Linked DNA regions of Acidisarcina polymorpha. The protein of the gene in region 1 interacts with the protein of each later gene in a pairwise test. Links are inferred from orthologs where the notes say so. Each region holds a gene or a part of one and is shown in the gene's direction. Other genes may lie near its edges. The genes, in order: nusG and rho.

Evidence for each region.
Region 2: the proteins of nusG (region 1) and rho interact in binary tests that used the Escherichia coli proteins (3 or more experiments, as listed by UniProt). The link is inferred for Acidisarcina polymorpha from one-to-one orthologs.

What each region holds. Positions count from the first base shown.
Region 1 is NZ_CP030840.1:1,527,270-1,533,574, forward strand. Bases 1-2,993 are described here. They hold nusG (transcription termination/antitermination protein NusG), read left to right. Parts: upstream 1-1,192; coding sequence 1,193-1,795; downstream 1,796-2,993. Other genes in these bases: tuf (elongation factor Tu), read left to right, coding at 1-210; rpmG (50S ribosomal protein L33), read left to right, coding at 428-577; secE (preprotein translocase subunit SecE), read left to right, coding at 825-1,172; rplK (50S ribosomal protein L11), read left to right, coding at 1,898-2,332; ACPOL_RS06765 (hypothetical protein), read right to left, coding at 2,481-2,993. Outside these bases: more of ACPOL_RS06765, read right to left, coding at 2,994-3,266; ACPOL_RS06770 (GNAT family N-acetyltransferase), read left to right, coding at 3,322-3,942; ACPOL_RS06775 (VWA domain-containing protein), read right to left, coding at 3,958-5,181; ACPOL_RS06780 (SpoIVB peptidase S55 domain-containing protein), read left to right, coding at 5,270-6,305. UniProt on the Escherichia coli protein: Part of the processive rRNA transcription and antitermination complex (rrnTAC). The complex forms an RNA-chaperone ring around the RNA exit tunnel of RNA polymerase (RNAP).
Region 2 is NZ_CP030840.1:1,807,361-1,823,464, reverse strand. Bases 5,264-8,219 are described here. They hold rho (transcription termination factor Rho), read left to right. Parts: upstream 5,264-6,094; coding sequence 6,095-7,345; downstream 7,346-8,219. Other genes in these bases: ACPOL_RS07895 (hypothetical protein), read left to right, coding at 7,961-8,194; ACPOL_RS07900 (YciI family protein), read right to left, coding at 7,535-7,882; ACPOL_RS07910 (DNA-directed RNA polymerase subunit omega), read left to right, coding at 5,758-5,988; ACPOL_RS33470 (hypothetical protein), read left to right, coding at 5,264-5,283. In the rest of the region: ACPOL_RS07930 (L-serine ammonia-lyase), read right to left, coding at 1-484; ACPOL_RS07925 (glycoside hydrolase family 3 C-terminal domain-containing protein), read left to right, coding at 658-2,802; ACPOL_RS07920 (YifB family Mg chelatase-like AAA ATPase), read left to right, coding at 3,022-4,581; more of ACPOL_RS33470, read left to right, coding at 4,762-5,263; ACPOL_RS07890 (alanyl-tRNA editing protein), read left to right, coding at 8,242-9,507; ACPOL_RS07880 (superoxide dismutase family protein), read left to right, coding at 10,265-10,804; ACPOL_RS34580 (FtsX-like permease family protein), read right to left, coding at 10,847-12,607; ACPOL_RS34575 (ABC transporter permease), read right to left, coding at 12,568-13,572; ACPOL_RS07870 (PadR family transcriptional regulator), read right to left, coding at 13,583-13,927; ACPOL_RS07865 (ankyrin repeat domain-containing protein), read right to left, coding at 14,052-15,566; ACPOL_RS07860 (serine hydrolase domain-containing protein), read right to left, coding at 15,782-16,104. UniProt on the Escherichia coli protein: Facilitates transcription termination by a mechanism that involves Rho binding to the nascent RNA, activation of Rho's RNA-dependent ATPase activity, and release of the mRNA from the DNA template.

The sequences.
Region 1 (6,305 bases):
GGCTATCGTCCGCAGTTTTACTTCCGCACCACCGACGTGACCGGAACGGCGAAGCTGCCGGAAGGCACGGAGATGGTGATGCCGGGGGACAATGTGCAGCTTGAGATTACGCTGCATACGCCGGTGGCGATGGAGAAGGGCCTGCGCTTCGCAATTCGCGAAGGCGGCCGCACGGTCGGCGCCGGGACGATCTCGGAAATTATCAAGTAACAGCGCCACACTGCGTGTGGCAAGCTAAGAAGCGGTCAGCGCCGGCTTTGCCGGCAGGCGGGTCGGCAGGATTATGGGTTCAGGATCAATCAATCTTGGCTGCTGACTTGCTGAGTGAACGAAGTAGGGCGCTGACTCACTGAGAAGATCGCGAAGCGAGCTTCGCTTAAAGGAAGATCGTCGGGACACGAGTTCCGGCATCGGTTAGGATAAGAGAATGCGAGAAATAGTGACGCTTCAGTGCCCTGTGTGCAAGGAACGTAATTACTCGACAACGAAGAACAAGAAGACCACCACCGGCCGGCTTGAGTTCTCGAAGTTTTGTAATCGTTGCCGTAAGCACACCGATCACAAAGAAACGAAGTAAAGGCAGGTCATCGAGTCGGCGCACCCTTTGGGTGCAAGCGGACAGAGAATGAGAGAGTGAGCTTGCCTGGCGCGCGACGTGCCGCTGAGTGGCTGACTTGTTGAAACAGGGGCGTAAGCTCAACGGTTAAACTGTCGGTCTCCAAAACCGAACTTCTCGGTTCGAATCCGAGCGCCCCTGCCAGTTGAGGAACCATCCGGCGCAGCTGTAGAGCTGAATCCGGCGACAAAGCAAGTGATCTGGAGAGATGTGGTTTGCGGAAGCAGACCACCAGGCTCTCGACAAGGAATTTATGGCGAAGGCGTTAGCACCGGCGAACGACGATCTTTCGAGCAAGCCGCAAGGCAAGTTGACCAATACGGCATCGCCCGTTCCCGGCCAAGTCGCCGGAAACATCCAGAAGATGCGGGACTTTCTCCAGGATGTCCGCGGAGAGATGCGCAAGGTCGTCACTCCTTCCCGGGCGGAGGTCCAGTCAACAACGATTGTGGTGCTGGTGACGGTCTTTGCCTTCGCTGGATACTTCTATCTGGTGGACTCAATCCTCGGTCGCGGCATTCAAGCGGTCTTGCATTGGATGGGTGCCTCGCAGTGATGGCATTGAAAGAGGAATCGATGGCGGAAGAAGTTATAGGCGCAGCAGCCGAAGGCGAGAGCCCCGAGAAACTCGGACCCCCAGCCAACGAAAATTTTAAGTGGTATATCATCCACGCCTACTCCGGTTTTGAGCGTAAGGTGCGCGAGTCGCTCGAGGGGCGTATCCAGGCATTCGGGCTGCAGAACCGGATCGGTCGCATCATGATCCCGACTGAACCCGTCTCCGAGATTGTCAATGGCAAGAAGCGCACCATTGAGCGGGTATTTCTTCCGGGCTACGTGCTGGTCGAGATGGATCTCGATAACGATCTCTGGCATGTCATCAAGAACACGCCGCGCGTGACTGGTTTTCTTGGGACCGGCGACAAACCCGTGGCGCTGAGCGAGGAAGAGGTCAGTTCCATTCTCTTTCGCTCGGAGACTTCGAAAGAGAAGCCGCGGCTCAAGATCAAGTTCGAGAAGAACGAATCGGTACGGATCACCGATGGGCCGTTTGCCAACTTCAACGGCGTGGTGGATGAGGTTAATGAAGACCGCGAAACCGTCAAGGTCATGGTGACGATCTTCGGTCGTTCGACCCCGGTGGAACTGGAATTCAACAAGGTTGAAAAGGTCGTTTAAGAAGAGCATTGAGCTGCGAAGGCGTGCAGATGAGAAAGCGTGGATCCTTCGACTCGCGACGCTCGCTCGGGATGACCGACATTCAGTAGAAAGGTATTAGAGATGGCACCGAAGAAGATACAAACACTTGTCAAGCTGCAGATCGAGGCTGGTAAGGCTACGCCTGCTCCCCCGGTTGGCCCGGCGCTCGGTCAGGCCCAGGTCAACATCATGGAATTCTGCAAGCAGTTCAATGCTCGCACCCAGACCAAGGAGATGGCGGGTCTCACCATCCCTGTAGTCATCACGGTGTACGTCGATCGCAGCTTTACCTTCATCACCAAGACGCCTCCGGCGCCGGTGCTGCTGAAGAAGGCCGCGAACCTTGCCAAGGGTTCCGGAGTGCCGAACAAGACGAAAGTCGGAAGCGTCACTGAGGCCCAGATCCGTGAGATTGCTACGCAGAAGATGCCTGATCTCAATGCCGCCTCGGTGGAAGCAGCGATGAAGAGCATTCGCGGCACGGCGCGTTCGATGGGCATCGACGTTGTTGCCTAGAGTAGACGTAGAGTAGCTGCAGGGTCTGCTCCTCGAGTTCTTCTCTGAGCGGCATGCGCGGAAGAGGCAGCTCTCAAATAAAAATGGCCATGCGGACTTCTGCATGGCCATTTTTTCGTCTGCGACTCAGCTGCTTAGAGAGAGGTAATTACTGACCTTCCGTTGGAACCTGAAAATCAATACCCGCATCGCGATTGGTCTTTTCGGTCCCTTCCAGGTCAAGCTGCTCGAGCGGTATTTCGCGGCGTTTGGCGCCATCGAACACATAGAGGGTGGTCTGAGTCAAAGCATAATTCTGCACTTGCTGGGGCGGTCTGCCGTCCTTGAACAAGAGGGTGACCTCAGGCTGAGCCGGAGGCTCAGAGGATGAGGATGGTTGCGGCTGATATTCCGGTCGCGGCGGCATCGGCGCATAACCCTGTTGATCGTAGCCTGGGCCTGGTGGCATCTGCTCGTTCCCGGGAGCTTGCATCCCTCCAGGATCCGGAGCCGCTACTGCTTCTTGATCCCCGCTATAGTCTCCCGAATAGCCATAGCCGTAGAAGCCTGAATTCAGCCAGCCGGGAACCAGATAGACCCCTCGTGAATAATAAGGCCGGTAGCCGCCGTTCCAATGAGAGCCACGATAGCTGTTGGGCGGCTGTGTAGCTCCGAATGGCGCAGGGCCCGTGGCGCCACCCGTTGAAAATCTTTGCTGCGAATCACTCAATCCTGGGCGAGGCGTGAATGAGCGTGCTCCGTTCGACAGGCTTTGGGAAGGCGGTGAGAAGGTGCGCCCTGATGAGAATCCCCCGGAGTGCATTGCGGGGCCGCTGGCGTGTCCGGACATTGCTCCGTGCTGGGCCCAGGCCGTTCCGGCCAACGCCAATCCGAGCGACAACGCCACTACCTGCTTCATGGTAATAAGATGATACTCCCCAGAGCGGCGACTCATCGCTTGCATTCTCCAGTAAGAACTCACCACTTCGGTTCTCTACTAGAATCGAGAGATGAGCCTCGGGTTACCCGCCAAACCCGCTATAGATACGACTCCGGTATTGCTCGAAGGTGAGCGGGTCCGGCTCGAACCGCTGACTCTGGATCATCTTCCCGAGTTGGCGGAGGTCGCGTTTGAACCAACGATCTGGCGTTGGATGAGTGTCTGGGTCACGAATGATGAGGAGTTGGAGTTGTTTGTCGCCAAGGCGTTAGCGGATGCGCGGGCGGGGAGTGCCGTGGTGTGGGTCACTCGTTCGAAATCCGATGGCAAGGTCGCTGGCGCTACCCGCCTCTACGACATATCTCAACAGCACCGGACCATGGAGCTAGGCTTCACCTGGCTGCACCCCAACTATCACCGTACCGGCGTGAATGTGGAAGCCAAGTACCTGCAGTTGGGCCATGCGTTTCAGGGCATGAACGCGGCACGAGTCGCCTTCAAAACGCATCACGAGAACATGAGGTCCCAGCGGGCGATCGCCGCTTTGGGCGCCAAGCCAGAAGGCACCTTTCGCAATCATATGATCATGCCCGATGGCAGCGTTCGCCATAGTGTGTGGTATAGCATCATCCGCGAAGAATGGCCCGTGGTGAAAGCCAGCCTTGAAGCGCGCCTCGCTCGTCATAGGTAATGAACTGGGGCTGGGCTATTCCACCTGCTGCTTCGCCTTATAGCCATCACGAGCGATGATGTCGTACTTCAGCGGCTTGTGCTTCTCGTCCTGCATCTTGAGCGGCTGCCCTTCATCATCGACGAGCTCGACCCTGAGCTTCCGATACGTGCCGTCCTGTTTGGCATTGGTCGGCTTGTAGCTCAACTCGTACTGGCTGCGAATCGTGTCGTTAATAGTGTGAAAGATATCGGGCATTTCTCCGGCGAAACGGGGAAAGAACGCCATGCCTCCAGTCATTCGCGCGAAGGTAGTCATCTGGTTGTCGGCCTGAAGGTAGTCCATCTCGCGGGGACCGCTCATGTTCGACATGATGCGCGCCGCCTGGCCGGTGCCGACCGCAAAGATGGTCACATTAGGCGTTGCCTTAATCTTGGCCAACATCTTATCCAGAGTGATTTTGCTAAAGGTATCACGTCCCGAAGCGATCAGAATGATGTACTTGCGGCCTTCAATCCGGCTGACCCGGTCGAGGGTCTCATAGAGGGCGTCAAAGACGTTGGTCTCACTGAAACCGGGGATGATCAGGGAGTTCAGGGACTGGGCAATGACGCGCTTGTCCTGGGTAAAATCGGTGAGAATTTGCGTCCGCATGTCGAAAGTCATGACCGCGACATAATCATCTGGTTTCAGTTGCTGGGCAAAGCTATAGGCCGCATTCCTCATGTCGTAGATAAATGCATAGCTTTTCGCGGCGAACTCGCAAAGCAGTACCGCCGTGATGGGGGCCTGGATCCGCTGAAACCCAGTGAGGGTTTGCGCCACGCCGTCCTCGAAGACACGAAAATTCGGCTCTTTCAAATTGGGCACGAACTGGTGTGTCTTCTCCAGGATGACGCCTACATCCACGGTGACCACGGGGACGTCCACTCGCAGCGAGAAGTTATTGAGCTCAGGTGGGTTCTTCACCTTCGGCTCGGGCGGTGGAGGCGGTTCGGGCTCCTTCTCCTTCTTCTTGGGCAAGGCGATGACACCATTGTCCCCTCCGGGACCGCCGGCATCGGGTGTGCTTTGGTCGGGCTGCTGGGCAGGCGGCGTCTGCTGCTGCTGAGGCGCGGAAGGCTGCGTCGAAGAGCCTTGCTGAGCGTTTCCAGAGGCTGTCCAGCATAAGAAAATCGTCAGCGTTAGAAGCAGCATCCGGCGACCGGCGCGGCGTTGGGCATTCCAGGAGTAAGAGGCCTTGCCTCGGTACAAATTCATAGCACCCATTATTGCTTAAGCGCACCCACTTTGCGGCCAGCACACTACCGGCTACTCTGTAGACGTGCAAACTCGACAGAAAGCAACGTTGTCCGTTGAAATCTTCTTTGCCGTCAGCATCGCTTTCAGCAGTGCCTTCTCGATGTGCGCCCAAAACACGGCGCCCGCGAATCAGTTGCCTGCCACTCCGCCGCCGTCCCTGGCAGCGGGTGTCTTTCCGCTTGATCAAGTCCATCGCGGATTGCACGGGATAGCTTACACGGTTTTTGAGGGAACGAAACCGGAAGCCATGGACGTGGAGATTCTTGGAGTTCTGCGCAATGCGCTCGGACCGGGGCAGGACCTCATCCTTTCGCGCCTGGGCGGGGCCAAGCCGGAATATACGGGGGTGGTCGCCGGCATGAGCGGCAGCCCGGTTTACATCGACGGCAAGCTGCTAGGAGCGCTCTCCTACCGGATCGGTCAATTCAGCAAAGAACCGATTGCCGGGATCACGCCTATCCAGCAGATGTTCCAGGTGCGTGACCAACCGGCGGTTCCAGCGACAGCAGAGACTTTCAGCCGGCAAACAGCGCCGCAGGCGGCAACTCCGACGGCCGATGCAGCCACAATGGAGCCGATCGAGACTCCTCTGGTGTTTAGCGGATTTAGCCCGGAGGCGATCAAACTCTGGCAGGATCACCTTACCTCCTCAGGGATGACGGCAGTCGCGGGTCTGGGAGGAAGTAGCGGCGAGGCGAGTGGCACTTCGAACACCAATCAACCGGAGAGCAATCCCCTGGTTCCAGGATCCGCTGTGAGCGCGGTGCTGGTTCGCGGCGATCTCGACATCTCCGCCACTTGCACCGTGACTTATGTGGACACTAAGCAGGTTCTCGCCTGCGGACACCCGATTACCCAATTCGGCCCAGTCGCGATGCCGATGACCAAGGCGGAGGTGCTGGCCACGCTTCCCTCGCCGCTCAATGCCTTCAAAATCATCAACACGACGGACACCATCGGCTCCTTCACCCAGGATCGGCAGTCGGCAATCGGTGGACTTCTCGGAACGACCGCGAGGATGGTTCCTGTCAGCGTCGTGGTGAGCGGATTGAACGCGAGCGCAGGGAACGAGGGACATACCC
Region 2 (16,104 bases), 290 kb from region 1 along the record:
TTTCTCCGTCGGCAATGACAAAACCGCCGCCGATCGAGAAGTAGACCTGTTCAGAGAGCAGATGGTTGGTAGCGTCGAAGGCCGAGAACTTCACTCCATTCGGATGCTGGATCGCCGCTCCGGGGGGAAACATGAGGTCGCGATGGAAGACCACATCGCCGGATTCGCGGAACGCTACCCTCTTGGTTCCGAGAAGAGCGATCGTGTTGTTGCTACGAATCTCCCCAAGCTTTGTCTCGATCGTCGCTGGATCGATGGTGCTCGCCTCTTCCCCGGTCAGTCCCAGTAGAACGGCGCGATCGGTTCCATGACCTATCCCGGTCAATGCCAAGGAACCGTAGATGTCGACTTGAATACGTTCCGTCGAAGAGAACAAGTCTCCCAGCGACGAAGCAAAGCGATGCGCTGCCCGCATCGGTCCCATGGTGTGCGAACTCGATGGGCCGATCCCGATTTTGTAAAGGTCGAAGAGGCTAGTGGTCACTTGGCGATTCTAGTCTTCGAGCGCCCATTGCTGATCGGACGACGTGATAGGCTGGTCTGCGATCGCTTCTGAATTGTCAGACTAGGCCGAGAGCCGAGAGTGAAGTGAGTTATACGGTCATGGATAGGAACGAATACTTTGTAGCATTCATGGTTTTGGTGATTCTGGCAGTCATGCCAGCGAGATCCCAGGCGCACGCTTATCCTTTCAACGATCCAGCGCTGCCGGCGGAAAAGAGGATCGACAATTTGCTGTCGCTGATGACCATCGATGAAAAGGTCGGCTGCCTTGGGACAAGAACGGGGGTGCCGCGACTCGGCGTGCCGAATATAGGAAGCTCAGAGGGGATTCATGGCGTAGTGCAGCGCGACAAAAGCCAAGGCGGATATCACGGCAGCGCGATCACCACGACGCAATTTCCGCAACCTCCCGGCATGGGTGAGTCCTGGGATCCCGACCTGGTGCGGGAGGCGGCGGGTGTTGAAGGCTATGAAGCTCGATTCATCACACAGACTCCGAAATACGACCGCCAGATACTGATGCTGTGGGGGCCACAGGCTGACCTTGCCCGCGATCCTCGCTGGGGCAGGAGCGAAGAGGTCTATGGCGAAGACCCATTCTTCAACGGAACGATGGTGACTGCATTCGTAAAGGGATTACAGGGCGACGATCCAAAGTATTGGCAGGCAGCTTCGTTGCTCAAGCATTTCCTCGCCAACAGCAATGAAAATCTGCGCACGAAGTCCTCTTCGAATTTCGACCAGCGTTTGTTCTGGGAATATTATTCGGTGCCATTCCGAATGGGTTTTCTCGATGGAGGAGCAAAGGCGGTGATGGCCTCCTATAACTCGTGGAACGGAACTCCGATGGCCATCAATCCGATCCTGAAGAGCGTCGTCGAAGACCAATGGGGGGTTGACGTGCTGTCGAGCGACGGCGGTGCGGTCAAGCTCCTGGTCACCGATCACAAACGGTTTCCAACCCAAAAAGAGGCCGTAGTCGCCTGTCTTAAGGCCGGGATCAATCAGTTTCTTGATACCTACCAGGATGAAACCAAAGCCGCCTTGAAGGATGGCTCAATCACAGAAAAAGAGATCGATGAGTTGCTCGGCAGGAAATTCCAGATAGCGATCAAGCTGGGTTTGCTTGATCCCCCGGCGACTGTTCCTTTCGCCGCGATCAAGGATTCACCCGAGCCATGGAACACCGCGAAGGACAAGGAAGTCTCGCAAAAGATGGCGCTCGAATCAGTGGTCCTGCTAAAGAACGCCAACTCATTCCTGCCGCTCAAGAAGGATTCGATCAAGTCGATAGCCGTGATTGGGCCGCTGGCTGACTCCGTGCACTGGGACTGGTACGGCGGAACTCCGCCCTACGCCATTACTCCGCTTCGTGGAATCAAGGAGGCGGTTGGCCCCAGCGTCAAGGTCAACTATGCCGCCGACGAGACCGCTCAGGCCGCAGTCAAGGCGGCAGAGGCCTCCGATGTCGCCGTAGTAGTCGTCGGCAACGACCCTACCTGCGGGCCGGATATGCCGCACGATTGGCACAACACCCCGGACGGCGGCGGGACCTTGCCCTGCACGGTGCCGAGCGATGGGCGGGAAGGGCGGGACCGCCAAGTGATCACTCTGGACCAGGAACAGTTGGTGAGACAGGTCTATGCCGTCAACCCGAAGACGGTAGTCATTTTGATTTCAAGCTTTCCCTTCGCCATCAACTGGTCGCAGGAGAATGTTCCTGCGATTCTGCACATGGCCCACTCTTCGCAGGATGAAGGCGCCGCTCTCGCCAAGGTGCTCTTCGGCGATTACAACCCCGGCGGCCGGTTAGTAACGACCTGGCCGAAATCGACCGACCAGCTACCGCCGATGATGGACTACAACATTCGCGACGGCCGGACTTATATGTACTTCAAGGGCGAGCCACTATATCCGTTCGGCTATGGCCTGAGTTATACGAGCTTCCAGTATTCGAATCTGAAGACGAGTTCTGCCGAAATCGCAAAAGATGGAACGGTGACGGTCAGCGTGGATGTGACCAACACCGGAAGCATGGCTGGCGATGAAGTTGTCCAGCTTTACGTCAAGCATTTGAAGTCCAAAGTGGAACGCCCGCGTGAGGAGTTGAAAGGGTTTCAGCGGGTCAGCATCCAGCCGAATGAGAAGAAGACGGTGACCATACCGCTCGAGGCCACCGATCTCTCCTACTGGGACGAGAAGCTGGGGAGGTTTCAGGTAGAGGCGGAGCCGGTCAGCCTGATGGTGGGTGATTCCTCGGCTGATATCAAGCTTGACGCCAAGTTGCAGATTCGATAATGCGACATTCTCTTATCAGGCTGCGGCTGTCTTGAGGAGTTTGCGGCTCATCTTGAGAGCGAGGTATCTGAGATTAAGCCGATATCACTGCACATCATAGAGCGTGACGATAGCGTCCTGATTTGATCAATAGGACACTACCGAATGGCTTATTCTCTCGCCAAACCGCTTCCCGCGCCGTAGAATCACGCCAAGACTCCCACGAACTTCAAGGCCTAATTGCTTTTCAAAGCGCTGAGCGCCGCTGTCTACGGCATTGATGCGAACATCATCGATGTCGAGGTTGATTTTTCGGGCATTCAGACGCAGGAAGACCACTTCCACACCGTGGGCCTGCCGGATGCAGCGGTGCGCGAGAGCCGCGACCGGGTGCGAGCGGCGATCAAGAATTCCGGCTTTGCGATCCCGCCAACTCACATCACCATCAACCTCGCTCCGGCGGACATTAAAAAGGAAGGCTCCGGGTTCGACCTGCCGATCGCGATTGGGATCCTTGGGGCCTATGGCGCGCTTCAACTGAAGGACCTGAGCCAGTTTCTTCTGGTGGGAGAGCTTGGCCTGGATGGCAGCTTACGCGCCGTGCCGGGAATGCTCCCGGTCGCGGTCGCGGCGCGGGCGAATGGGATCGCAAACTTAATATTGCCAGCCGCCAACGCTGCTGAAGCCGCAGTGGTCGAGGGAGTGAAGGTGTATGCGGTAGGCTCGCTGACTGAGGTGCGCGAATTGCTCAATGCTGCCGCTAACGGAGGCATTCAAACTCAGCCATTCAAGGTCGAGACATCGAAGCTGCTTGGCGAACTGCAGCATTTCCACCTCGACTTCAAGGATGTGCGCGGTCAGCAGTCGGCGAAGCGGGCGCTCGAGGTGGCGGCAGCCGGGAGCCATAATATATTGATGATCGGACCGCCCGGCTCGGGCAAGACAATGCTCGCCAAGCGTCTGCCTTCGATCCTTGCGCCACTGAGTTTTGATGAAGCCCTGGAAACGACCAAGATTCACTCGGTCGCCGGAGTGCTCGACGCCGACACCGGCCTGGTGACGCAGCGGCCATTTCGATCTCCGCATCACACCATCTCCGACGCCGGACTGATCGGCGGAGGCGCGATTCCCCGGCCAGGGGAAGTATCGCTCGCGAACAATGGAGTTCTGTTCCTCGACGAACTCCCGGAGTTCCCTCGCAATGTCTTGGAAGTCATGCGCCAGCCGCTTGAAGATGGCCAGGTGACGATATCCCGGGCGAGTATGTCGCTGAGCTTCCCTGCGAGGTTTATGCTGGCGGCGGCGATGAACCCCTGCCCCTGCGGCTATTTCAATGACAAGTCGCACGAATGTTTGTGCACGCCGCCGATGATTCAAAGATATATATCGAAAGTGTCGGGGCCGCTGCTCGATCGAATCGATATCCACATCGAGGTGCCGGCTGTTCAGTATCGGGAACTGCGCTCCGGAACCGCTGCCGAAGGGTCGGCTGAGATCCGCGACCGTGTGCTCGCCGCGCGCGAACGGCAGAGGATACGATTTGTGACGGCCGCCGAAAAGATCTATTCGAACGCCCAGATGGGCACTCGGCAGGTAAGGGTTTTCTGCGAACTTTCTGCTGACGCCGAGCGGCTGCTCGAACGGGCCATGCAGCAGCAGGGCTTGACCGCGCGCGCTCACGATCGCATTCTCAAGGTCTCCCGGACCATTGCCGACCTCGACGCCCAAGCCGACATCAATGTTGGCCACATCGCCGAAGCCATCCAATATCGCACCCTCGATCGAAGTTATTGGAGCTGAAGCCTGAGGCTTGCTGATCTTCAGCCATTTGCTCGGGAACTAGCTGATTTCATTTCGGGAGTTCCGGACGAGACTCGACCGATCCAGCACCACCGACATTTTTTTTTCTAATGGAGTGTTCCCGCAAACGTCGGCCTTTGCCGAAGACTGAGTGAGTCTTAGTTCTCGGTCCGGGTGAACATGGCTCCAGCCGCAAGGATCTTAATTCTCCTTTGTTTCTTCTCGATCACTTCTGAACTCTCATGCCGGGCGTTTGTCCTGCCAGACGCTCCTGGATTCCGAGAGACGAATGATGTCAGCATCGTCTCGTCATTTGTCCCGGTCGGGCAGGCGGCGCCCGCCGAATGCAAGGAACAGGCCCGCATTTTTGTGCAGCTTCTGGCAAGTTTGCCGCGCCCTCATTCCTGGCACTGGGTGCTCATCTGTGATGGGGCGGGATGGCGCAAATTCCTTGAGCTATCGGGTAGGGCAGAAACCGAGAATATCATCGCCTCGACAGATCTACTTGGACGAACTACTTATATCGAAGGCGCTAAGTTGTTGACGAACAGAAGCTTGAACCCCGAACCTAAGAAGGTCGTCGCTCACGAGCTGGCACACATCTGGCTTGGCATCAATGACGAAGCTGACGCTAAGAAGTTGACAGAGTTTTTAGTGAGAGGCTTCCCCGAAAATGCCTTTGTTCTAGAAGCCGGGCGATAGCTGCCAGTTTCCGGCATTTCTTGGTCCAATCCACCTAAGTAACCAGAAAACTGTTGACGGTAACAAACTTAGGGTTTACCTTGAATGGTGGCGAAAACATCAAGCGACCTTCGCAGCCAGCTCTTTCCGGTGCCCAAAAGCCCTATGGCTCGACACACTGTCCAGACTGATCCAGGGATTTAGTACAGAAGTGCTCCCATCTGCAAGGATTGAAGAATCATTTCGCTGGTATGCAGCCCCTTCTCGTGGACTGCCATACTTTCGAATAAGGGACATTTACGTTCACTTTGCTTCTACTTTCTCGGGATTCGCGCAGTCGTTTGCGAACAAAGTGACAAAATAATTAAAACAAGATGCAGGACTGAAACGTCATATACGTAGTACCAAAAAAAGATTGTCTCCTCGGCCGATGGCTTTTGCATCAGCAGGATAATGAGAGCCGTGGACCCAGTCGATGACAAGGAGAATACACTGATGCGTTCTGATCTGATATTTGGGGCGTTAGCCCATGTCCGAAATCGTTATGAGCTTTGTCAACTTGCCGCCAAGGCGACTCGCAAGTTGCACAAGCCTACCACCAGACTGCAAGACACCGCGAATGATGTGCTGGTTAGATTCCATGAGAACAACCCGATGAATGCCGCCTCCACCAACGCTTCTTTAGAACTGCAGGAAGCTCCACTCCAGCAACGCCGCGCAGCATAGCGCGGCTTTGCTGTACCCCCTCAATTCTGCCTGATCGACTCCTGCCTAAACAGCAAAAATCCCCTTCCGGTATACCCCCTCCACACACGAAATTCCGCAGGTAAAAATGACCATCTCCGAACTTAAAGAGAAAAGCATTACAGAACTTAGCCGCATTGCCCGCAGCCTGGAGATCCCTGGCGCCAGCGGCCTCCGTAAACAAGATCTGATCTTTAAGATCCTTCAGGCTCAGAGCGAAAAAGAAGGCCATATTTTCGCCGAGGGTGTGCTCGAGATCCTCCCCGATGGCTACGGCTTCCTCCGCTCGCCCGACTACAACTATCTTCCGGGCCCGGACGATATTTACGTCTCCCCCTCTCAGATCCGCAAGTTTGACCTCAAGACTGGCGACACTATCAGCGGCAATGTTCGACCGCCGCATGAAGGAGAGAAGTACTTCGCTCTGGTCAAGATCGAGGCCATCAACTTTGAATCGCCCGAAGAGACCCGCAATAAGATCCTTTTTGACAACCTGACTCCGCTCTACCCTGAAGAGCGCATCAAGATGGAGACCACCCGCGAAGCCATCAGCGGCCGCGTAATGGATCTGTTGACACCGATTGGCAAAGGCCAGCGTGGTCTGATCGTCGCTCCGCCACGCACCGGCAAGACGATGTTGCTGCAGTCGATCGCGAACTCGATCACCTCAAATCATCCCGAGGTAGTGTTGATCGTCCTGCTCATCGACGAGCGCCCTGAAGAAGTCACTGACATGCAGCGTTCGGTCAAAGGCGAAGTCATCAGCTCGACCTTTGATGAGCCGGCTGCGCGCCACGTCCAGGTAGCCGAAATGGTAATTGAAAAAGCCAAGCGTCTCGTGGAGCACAAGCGCGACGTCGTGATCCTGCTCGACTCGATCACCCGTCTAGCCCGCGCCTACAACACCATCGTGCCGCCATCGGGCAAGGTGCTCTCAGGCGGCGTCGACTCCAATGCCCTGCAACGTCCGAAGCGCTTCTTCGGTGCGGCCCGCAACATTGAAGAAGGCGGATCCTTGACCATAATTGCCACCGCTCTGGTCGATACCGGTTCGCGCATGGACGAAGTCATCTTCGAAGAGTTCAAGGGCACCGGCAACATGGAAGTGATCCTCGACCGCAAGCTGGTCGACAAGCGCGTCTTTCCGGCGATCGACATTCAGCGTTCGGGCACACGGAAAGAAGAGCTGCTCATCCCCAAAGACGATCTCGCCCGCACCTGGGTACTGCGTAAAGTCTTGCATCCACTGTCACCGGTCGAGGCGATGGAATTGCTGGTCAGTCGTCTCGAAAAGACGCGGAACAATGCAGAGTTCCTGCTGAATATGAATTCGATCTAGACCAGAAGTACAGCTGCTGGAATGCGAAGCGCCGAACTTGGCAGGCCTTCTCCATCAAGAAAAGGCCTGCAGAGTTGATTTCCGGCATACGAAACTGACTTTACGTCTTCTCTCTAGAGCCCGCGAACCGCCCGCCAAGAGACCACTCCCGAGACCGAGTGGCGACACCGGTTCCGGGCGTTCACCGCGTCAATACTCCGCCCGCACCGCATCCAGCGCTGGTAGCAATGCCGTGTGCACCTCGACGACGAGTCTCGCCGCCACGACCGCCGGATCCTGTGCGGCCACACTCTTCGCGGCTTCCAGGCTATCCGCTTCGATAATCGCCATTGCCGAGATCGGTCCGCCGTCGGTGATCGGCCCCGCCGCGCGATAAACGCCCGCTTCGAATTGCGTGCGTAGAAAGGTCAACTGCTGTGCCGGCAAGTCTTCTGCGCCCTCTGTCTGGTTCCAGCGCTCTCCGGCGCGAAAGAGGGCGATGAAATACGGCTTGAGGTTGCGGGGAATGTTTTCTGCTCGAGGTCGCGTTGGGGGCATGCACTTCATTTTAAGGGCTGCGATTCTGCGCTTGCACTGGCGCAGATCTGGAGCGAGCATAGTGGGTGAGCGAAGTGGATGAAGAGGCATTTCATCGCGTGGATGAGCGGTCTGCTCTTTCTGCTCGCGCTTTGCGGAGTTCACAGCGTCTACCGTTTGACCAATCTTCTCTGCATGGCGCGGGCTGAGCCGGCGTATGAGCACCTATGGCTTGCCCGAATCTACTTCTGGTGTTTGCTCAGCTTGTCGCTTGGTATTGGCTGGATCGCGATACTGGTGCTTGTCGTTCGGCAGTCGCGCGAGGCAGACTGACTCTCCTGCCGGACGGCTAGGCCGCTGTCTTTTACAATTCTGAAATCATGGTTGACCGGCTCTATTACACCGATTCCTTCCTGACCAGGTTCGATGCCGTCGTCACTGACATCCGCCTGGTATCGCGCACCGGCGGCGAAGCGCTGTGGCAGGTAGCTCTCGACCGCTCGGCCTTCTATCCCACCAGCGGTGGCCAGCCTTTTGACAAAGGGAACTTGACCGCGACCTCGCGCAACGGCGCGGTGCTCGAAGTTGCGATCGACGAAGTCAGCGAAGACGAACAGGGCGAGGTCTGGCATTACACAACGAAGCCGCTGGTCGCGGGCACCGAGGTGCAGGCAACGATTGACTGGCAGCGGCGACTCGATCATATGCAGCAGCACTCCGGGCAGCATCTGCTGTCGGCGATCTTCTCGCGAGAACTCGGTGCGCACACCGTCTCGTTCCATCTCGGCGAGGAGAGTTCGACCATCGATCTGAATACCGCCTCCATTGCTCACGCGAGCATCGAGCGTATGGAGCGCATCGCTAACGAGATCATCGCCCAGGACCGTTCCGTCTCGATCAGGACGGTCTCGCGAGAACAAGCCGACGCATTGCTGGCTGCGGGCCAGCTGCGCAAGCTGCCGGAGCGGGAGGGTGATATTCGCCTGATCGAGATCGAGGGCATTGATTTGAATGCCTGTGGCGGGACCCACGTTCGCTCGACCGGACAGATCGGCGGTCTGGCGGTGCGTTCGACCGAAAAGGTGCGGCACGGGCTGCGGGTCGAGTTCGTGTGCGGCCTGCGTGCGGTCGCCGCGGCGCGGCGCGACTTCAGCCTGCTGGCGCAATCGGCCGCGGCATTGTCGATCTCGGCCAGCCAGGTGCCGCAGAGCATCGAGCGGATGTTGGCGGAAACCAAACAAGCCGCAAAAGACCGCCAGAAGCTCCGCGAGGAGATCGCCCGCTACGAAGCCGCAGACTTGCTCACGAAGGCGTTCACGCACGGGGGTGTGCATATCGTTCGACATTCGTTTGTCGATCACGATGCCGACTACATCAAGGTGCTGGCTTCGAAGCTGACTTCGAACGCGGGAGCTGTGGCATTGCTGTCTTCGACGCAACAGGAACCAGCTTCGGTCGTTTTCGCACGCAGTGCGGATCTGAAGTTCTCTTGTGGCGAGCTGCTGAAGAGCGCTCTCGTTGAGCTCGGTCTTCGCGGAGGAGGCTCGTCAACGATGGCCCAGGGCGAGGTTCCGCATAGCGCTTTGAAGACGCTCTTCGATCGGCTGGAGGCGACGGCGAGGGCATCCACCTTACCGGAAGCCTAGTTACTTCAGGAATGCCCCGCTGTGGAGGCATCTCGCCGGACGATCGCTCGGCGGATTTCGCGTTTTTTCTTTCCGAGCAAAGGCTGGTAAGCTTATAGGAGTGTCTCCCACCAAAAGTGGGGCTGTAGCTCAGTTGGGAGAGCGCCTCGTTCGCAACGAGGAGGTCAGCGGTTCGATCCCGCTCAGCTCCACCAAAGAATCTCACATTCAACGCATAGTATTCCCGTAAGAGATTCGGCTCGTCCGTGCAGCTTCTTTGAGCCAATGCAGTTGCTTTGAGCTTTCATGTTATCGGTCGTGGGACTCTTGTTAGAGTGTCTATAAATCCGCAATAAATCCCAGTTACCAGCCTTGTTATTACAAACATCCAGTCGCAAGCGCTCGCGTGCTATGAGCAATGCTGGACATTTCGTCGGCTGCTGAAGCAATCGTAATCTGCCCAGGATAGGTGCTCCCAGAATAGGTGCAGCTTGACCGGCGTCACATTATGGCTACGAAAGACTATTCAGGAGTGATCCGGGGATTGGCGATTGAGGGTGTCTATGGTCGTTGCTCCTGCTTGGGAATGCAGGCGTTTCCCCATCGAGGTATTGACTCATTGACGAGCTGGTCTCTGCTTTGCGTTCGAACCACATGCCGCTTGGGCTAGTTGCCGACCCGAGGCGCGGGATTCCTCTGCGCCTAAACCTGCTCGAATCGGATATCCTCGGAATGTGCCCTCAATACCAACAGCGGGCCCTGTGAGGATATTTTTACGATGAGAACCAAACAGCTATTTCTTCCCGCCCTAGCCATTGGCGCGCTCACGCTCTCGACGGTTGCGGTCCATGCCAAGCGGCCTACTCCGGTGACCGTGACGCTGAAGACAGCGCAGGGCGACGATGCCGGTACCGCTGTTCTCAGGCAGGAAAAAAACTTTGTAATGATCAAGCTCGCGTTGAAGGGCCTGCCGCCGGGAGAACACGGCATTCACGTTCACCAGAATGCCAAGTGCGATCCGCCGGACTTCAAGAGCGCCGGAGGCCATTTCAATCCCGACCAGAAGAAGCACGGCATCAATAACCCTGAAGGTCACCATAATGGCGACATCCCGGCGAACCTCACGGTGAAAGCAGATGGCACGGACAATGTGTCAGTCAAAGTGCCCGGCATCTCACTCGATTCGACTTCGCCGAACTCGGTTTTCGCGAATGGCGGGACCTCGCTGGTGATCCATGCCAAGGCCGACGATATGTTGACCGATCCTTCAGGTAACTCGGGAGACCGGATTGCCTGCGGCGTAATTATGCAGCCCTAAGTTGCCAAATCAGAGAGTTTTTCGCACATTTTTGGCCGGTTTTTACTCGGCTCGAAGCGCTTCGACAGGGTTGATAGCAGCGGTGCGGCGGGCAGGCAGATAGCTTGCCAATGCCGCGGCTGCCACCAGGGCAATTGGTACGGATGCGAACGTGATCGGATCGAGTGGGCTGATGCCGAACAAGAGCGCTCGCATAAGGCACATCAATGCGGCTGCTGCGCCAAGGCCAACCGCTGTACCAACTCCGGTGAGCACCAATGCGGAGCGAACGAACATCCACGCCAGTTCAGCCTTCTTCGCGCCGAGCGCCATGCGGATGCCGATCTCGCGTGTGCGCTGCGCGACCGCGTAGGAGATCACTCCGTAGATGCCGAGGATGCCGAGTGCCACGGCCATGCTTCCGGCAATCGCCAGCATCACGAGCGTGAACGAGGTGCGTGACATGGATTCGCCATAGATATCCTGCATGGTGCTGATGTCCGCAACCGGTAAGTTCGCATTCACCGACCAGACGGCTTGTTGCATCTCGTTGATAAATACCTGCGTCCCGGCGCGACTGCTGCGTATCGCGAAGTAGACCGTGCGCCACGCTCCCAGCTTTTTCGGGTCGGAGGGATCGACCAGCCACGGAGCGGAATTGTCCATCAACGAAGGCCAGTAGACGGTCGCGGGCGAGACCTGGTCCACGCCATTTTCGCGCACGTCCTGAACCACCCCCACCACTTCATGCCACGGCATGCCGTCGAATTCCCGAAAGCGCTTGCCGATCGCCGCCTGAGGCGTCCCCCAAAGCTCGCGGGCCAGGCCTTCGGAGACGATTCCGACTGGCCACACGCCATAGACCTCCGCCCAGCTGAAGTCGCGACCTGCGACGAACCGTGTTCCAGCGGTATGGAAATATCCAGGCGAGATGTAGTTGTAGAGGCGCAAAGGGGCGACCCCGTCTTTGTAGGTTATGCCTTCGGCGAATATGTCGTCCCAGTTCGGCTCAGCCCCGCTCATGGGAATGGAGGCCGCGAAGCCGGTCGAGGAGACCCCGGGAATCGCAGCCAGCTTGTCGAGGATCGCGTTTTGCGTGTGCACGACCGTCGTGGCGTCGCGCACTAGCGTCTCCGGAATGGAGAGGCGCATAACCTGGAGAGAAGCAGGATCGGAGAAGCCGGGATCGACGCTGCGCATCACCAGAAAAGTGCGGATCATCAGCACCGCGCCTATGAGCAGCACCAGCGCCATCGCCACCTGGGCGATGACCAGCAGGTTGCGGCTGCCCTGCCGGTCGCGGCTGGCGCTGGCCGTTCGGCTCCCGCCGAGCAGCGGCACGGCATGCCGCGAAGGGGCGTAGCGAAGCACCGGGATCGCGCCAAAAAACAAGCCCGAGAGCACGGAGACGGCCAGCGTGAAGCCGATGGACCAGCCATCGAGAGATATCTCGCTGAGCCGCGGCAGGTCGGCGGGCCCCATCGTCGTCAAGAGGCGCAGGCCGCCGTAGGCCACGGCCACTCCGGCTGCCCCGCCCAGCAGGCCGAGCGTCAGGCTCTCGAGCAAGAGCTCGCGCGCGATCCGCCATCGTCCCGCGCCGAGCGCGGCGCGGACCGCAAGCTCCTGCTGGCGGGCATCGGCCCGGACCAGCAGGAGATTGGCCACGTTGGTGCACGCGATCAACATCACCACGCCAATGGTGCCCATCACTACCCATAGAACTCTGTCGATGCCGCCCACCACGGTTTCTTTTAGCGGCTGCAGCGCCGGCGCGATCTTCCAGTTCAAATACCAATGCGGATCGCCGCCCCCGGGTTGGTCCACGAGTCCATCCAGGTGTTAAGCAGGCTCGCCACATCGGCATTCGCCTGGGAAATGGCGACCCCCGGCCGGAGCCGCGCGACGCCGCGATAGGCAAAGCCGGCCAGCATCTCCTTCACCGGATCGAGGGCCAGCGGAACCAGCAGATCGAAGTCGTAGTTCACGATTTTGAAGCCGCGCGGCATCACCCCGGCGATCACGCGCGGTTGGGAGTTGACGCGGATGGAGCGTCCCACGACGCCGGGATCGCCGCCGAAGCGGCGCTGCCAATAGCCGTAGCTCAGGATCACCCGCCCGAGCGCGTGAGGGTCCTGGTCGACTGCGCCGAGCCATTGACCGCGCAAGGCCGGAACATCAAGCGTCTCCAGAACGCCGCCGGAGATCTGCGCCGTTTTGACCTGCTCCGGCTGGGCGGGACCGGTGATGCTTGCCGTTCCCGGCCCCCAGATTCCCACCGACTGAAACGCCCGGTTGTGCCGGGCAAAGGTGAAATACATCGAGGCCGAAAGCCGCAGCTCGTTGCGAAATTCGGCCAGCCCGGGAGCGCCCGGCGCGTCGAGGTGGAGAGAGACCAGCTGTTGCGGTTCGGGATAGGGCAGCGCTCGCAGCAGCACACTATTGAGGACGCTGAATACCGCCGTATTCGCACCAATGCCGATGGCCAGCGTGAGCACTACGGTGATCGCGAACCCCGGGGAGCGGCGCAGCCGGCGGCCAATGTGCTTCAGGTCCGTCAGCAGCGACTCGAGGCTCTGCCACTGCCACACTTCGCGGCTTCGCTCCCCGAGCAGGGTCACATTGCCGAAATCGCGGCGGGCAGTCCGTTCGGCCTCATCACGCGATGCGCCTGCTTCCATCAATTCGTCGACGCGCTCGTCGAGGTGCTCTTGAATCGAAACAGAGATGTCGTCATAGCGGCGTTTTCTTGAAAAGTAATGACCGGAGAATCCGTGACTGAATCGCGACAATCCACACCTCCTATGCTTTGGCTGCGGCAAGCACCCGACTAAAGCCGGTAAACATCCTCTCGAAGCTGACTACTTCACTTTCGAGATGATGAATGCCGGCGGGGGTGAGCCGGTAAATCCGCGTTGGCCGGCCCTTGGCAGACGTCCCGGTCTCTGCTTCGAGCCAGCCTTCCTTGAGCATCCGTTGGAGCGCCGGATAGAGCGAGCCCTCCTCTACCTGGAGCAGGTCGTCGGAGACCTGCTTGATGTGCTTCACCAGGGCGTAGCCGTGCATGGGCTTCCGACGCAGTGACTGGAGAATCATGATCTCCAGAGCGCCGGGGAAGAGGTCGCGGTGTTTGGGGTCCTTCGCCATGCAGGGATTATAGGCCCAGCATACCTATTTTAAGAATAGGTATGCTGGGCTTTTGAGAATAGGTACGCTGGGCAGAGTTCCCCAAGCGTTCATCTTCGACGTGGGCACTTGATATTTCCATGATTCAAGTAGCGTGTTGCCGAATGACTTCGAGGACTTCCTCGGTGGCTTCAAGGGGGCGCTCAAATTGGGGAACGGTCGCTCCAGCGTTCAGGAGCGCGAGAGCCACCTCCACATAGTTGCCTGAACTACGATGCCAGCCATGGAGCGAGCCGTGGAGCGCCCAGGCGAGCGGACTACCACCATGTTCGCTCTCAAAGACGTTGACGGCAGCATCGTGCGCCAGAAGCACATTCACCATGGCCAGATTGCCGTGCCAGGCGGCATAGTGCAAGGGTGTCTGGTTATTGTCCATGGCGACGTTGACCGGCCAGCCTGCCTCGACAAGCAGCTTTACTGCGCGGTCGTTGTTGCGGATGGCGGTGCCGATAAGGCGGCGGGCATGCGCCTTGAGCCGTGCGAAGAGGCTCGGGTGCTTCTGAAGGATCTGTTGGAAAAGCGCCTCGTCGCCGAATTCGGCGGCCTGGATCAGGCGGAGCCAGACCGGGGAACGCTGCATCAGGAACTCGAACACATCGTGGTGGCCGAACTGGCGGGCCAGCATGTGCGGGGTTCTGGTCAGCCCGAAGCCATAGATATAAATGATCCCGCCACTTCTGGGGTTTCGCTTCGGAAAGTATCTGTCGGTGACAGTGGTCAGAACCGTTTCCGGATCATCGTTGAGGATCCGCTCTACCAGGCTAAGATCGCCGATTGCGGAGGCCGCGAGAATATCGGCTTGAGCGCCGCGGGAGACTAAAAATTTAGCGACCTCATGACGCTGTGGGTGGTGGCAGACCATGTATTGCAAGGCGGTGGATTCATGGTCGATGTCCTGGGCGTCGATGTTTGCGCCATGGTCCAAAAGCACGGCAGCAATCTCGACGGTGGAAGCGAAGTGGAGTGGAAGCTGCCCATCTCCGCCTCGGGCGTGCACCAGTTGCGGATCAGATAACAGAAGCTCGCGGACCTGTCCAATCATCCCGAGACGTGCCGCGGAATGAATGTCGACGGCGGCCCCGCGGGAGATGAGGTAGGTGGAAAGATCAGGGCTGGCGAAGTCGAGCACCCCGAAGCTCCCTGCCCACCAGCGCGAGCGCTCATTGATGTTGGCGCCAAAGTCCAGCAATGCGTCGATCATTTCGCGATTCTGTTTATGGACGGCGGAGAGGATAGGTGGCTCGTCAAAGCCGTAGTTCGGCAGCGGCTCGTTGATATGAGCCTTCAGCGATGGGCTTCGGCTGAGTACCTGACGCACCAGAGACGCATCGTTCGATTTGATAGCGGCGACGAGTGCTTCAACGGGGTTCGCGGAATCAAGCTCTAAATGAAGTTTGAGCGCCGGCCATGTTTTGAAACCGTACTCTTGCGCGATGACGTGGAGAGCGTCGGCGAGTCTGGGTTCGGCCGACTCGATCCCGAGGGCTGTAAAACGTTGCGTAGCGGCTTCTTCTGCAGCGAGGCGTTCGCGCAGCAGAGTGCGAGCTTGGTTTCTGAGATGGTCCAGGTTGGGGCGTGCGGGAAGTTCGCGTAGAGACATGCCTGACTCCTTCTTTAGAGCCCGCGATCCGCTTCGCCGGGCAAGAAGAGAGTGGTTTGTCGTTGAGCAAAAAGCAAAGGTGGGATGATCCCTTTCCGCGGACGGGGTGCACCCTTGATGTGCAACTAGAGATTAGCAGTGCAGGAGTTGAGGGGTCTAGACCAGGGCGCTCGGTTTTTTAGTTTTTCGGTTTTTCTTCAACGAGCTGGATTGTCTCAATCGGCTTTGAAACGGGCAGCCAATCTGTACTCGTGTAACTCTCCAGTCGTTTCATCGATGATCAGGAACGGGCGCTCGGCGTTGACATCGATCCTGATCGTGTAATGGTTGATATTCGCGAGTGTGTCCAAATCCAGGATGAATCTTCCGCCCTGATCCCATCCTCCCTGTGCTGCAAAGGGGAGGCCGAACGGTCCGGTGGACGAGATAATCGAGCGGCCCTTCGAACCGACCGGTATCGTGTAGATCTTTCCCTCCAAGCCGATAGTCAGTGCGAGTGACTCTGTCCGATCAAAATGGAATGTCATCGACTCGAGCC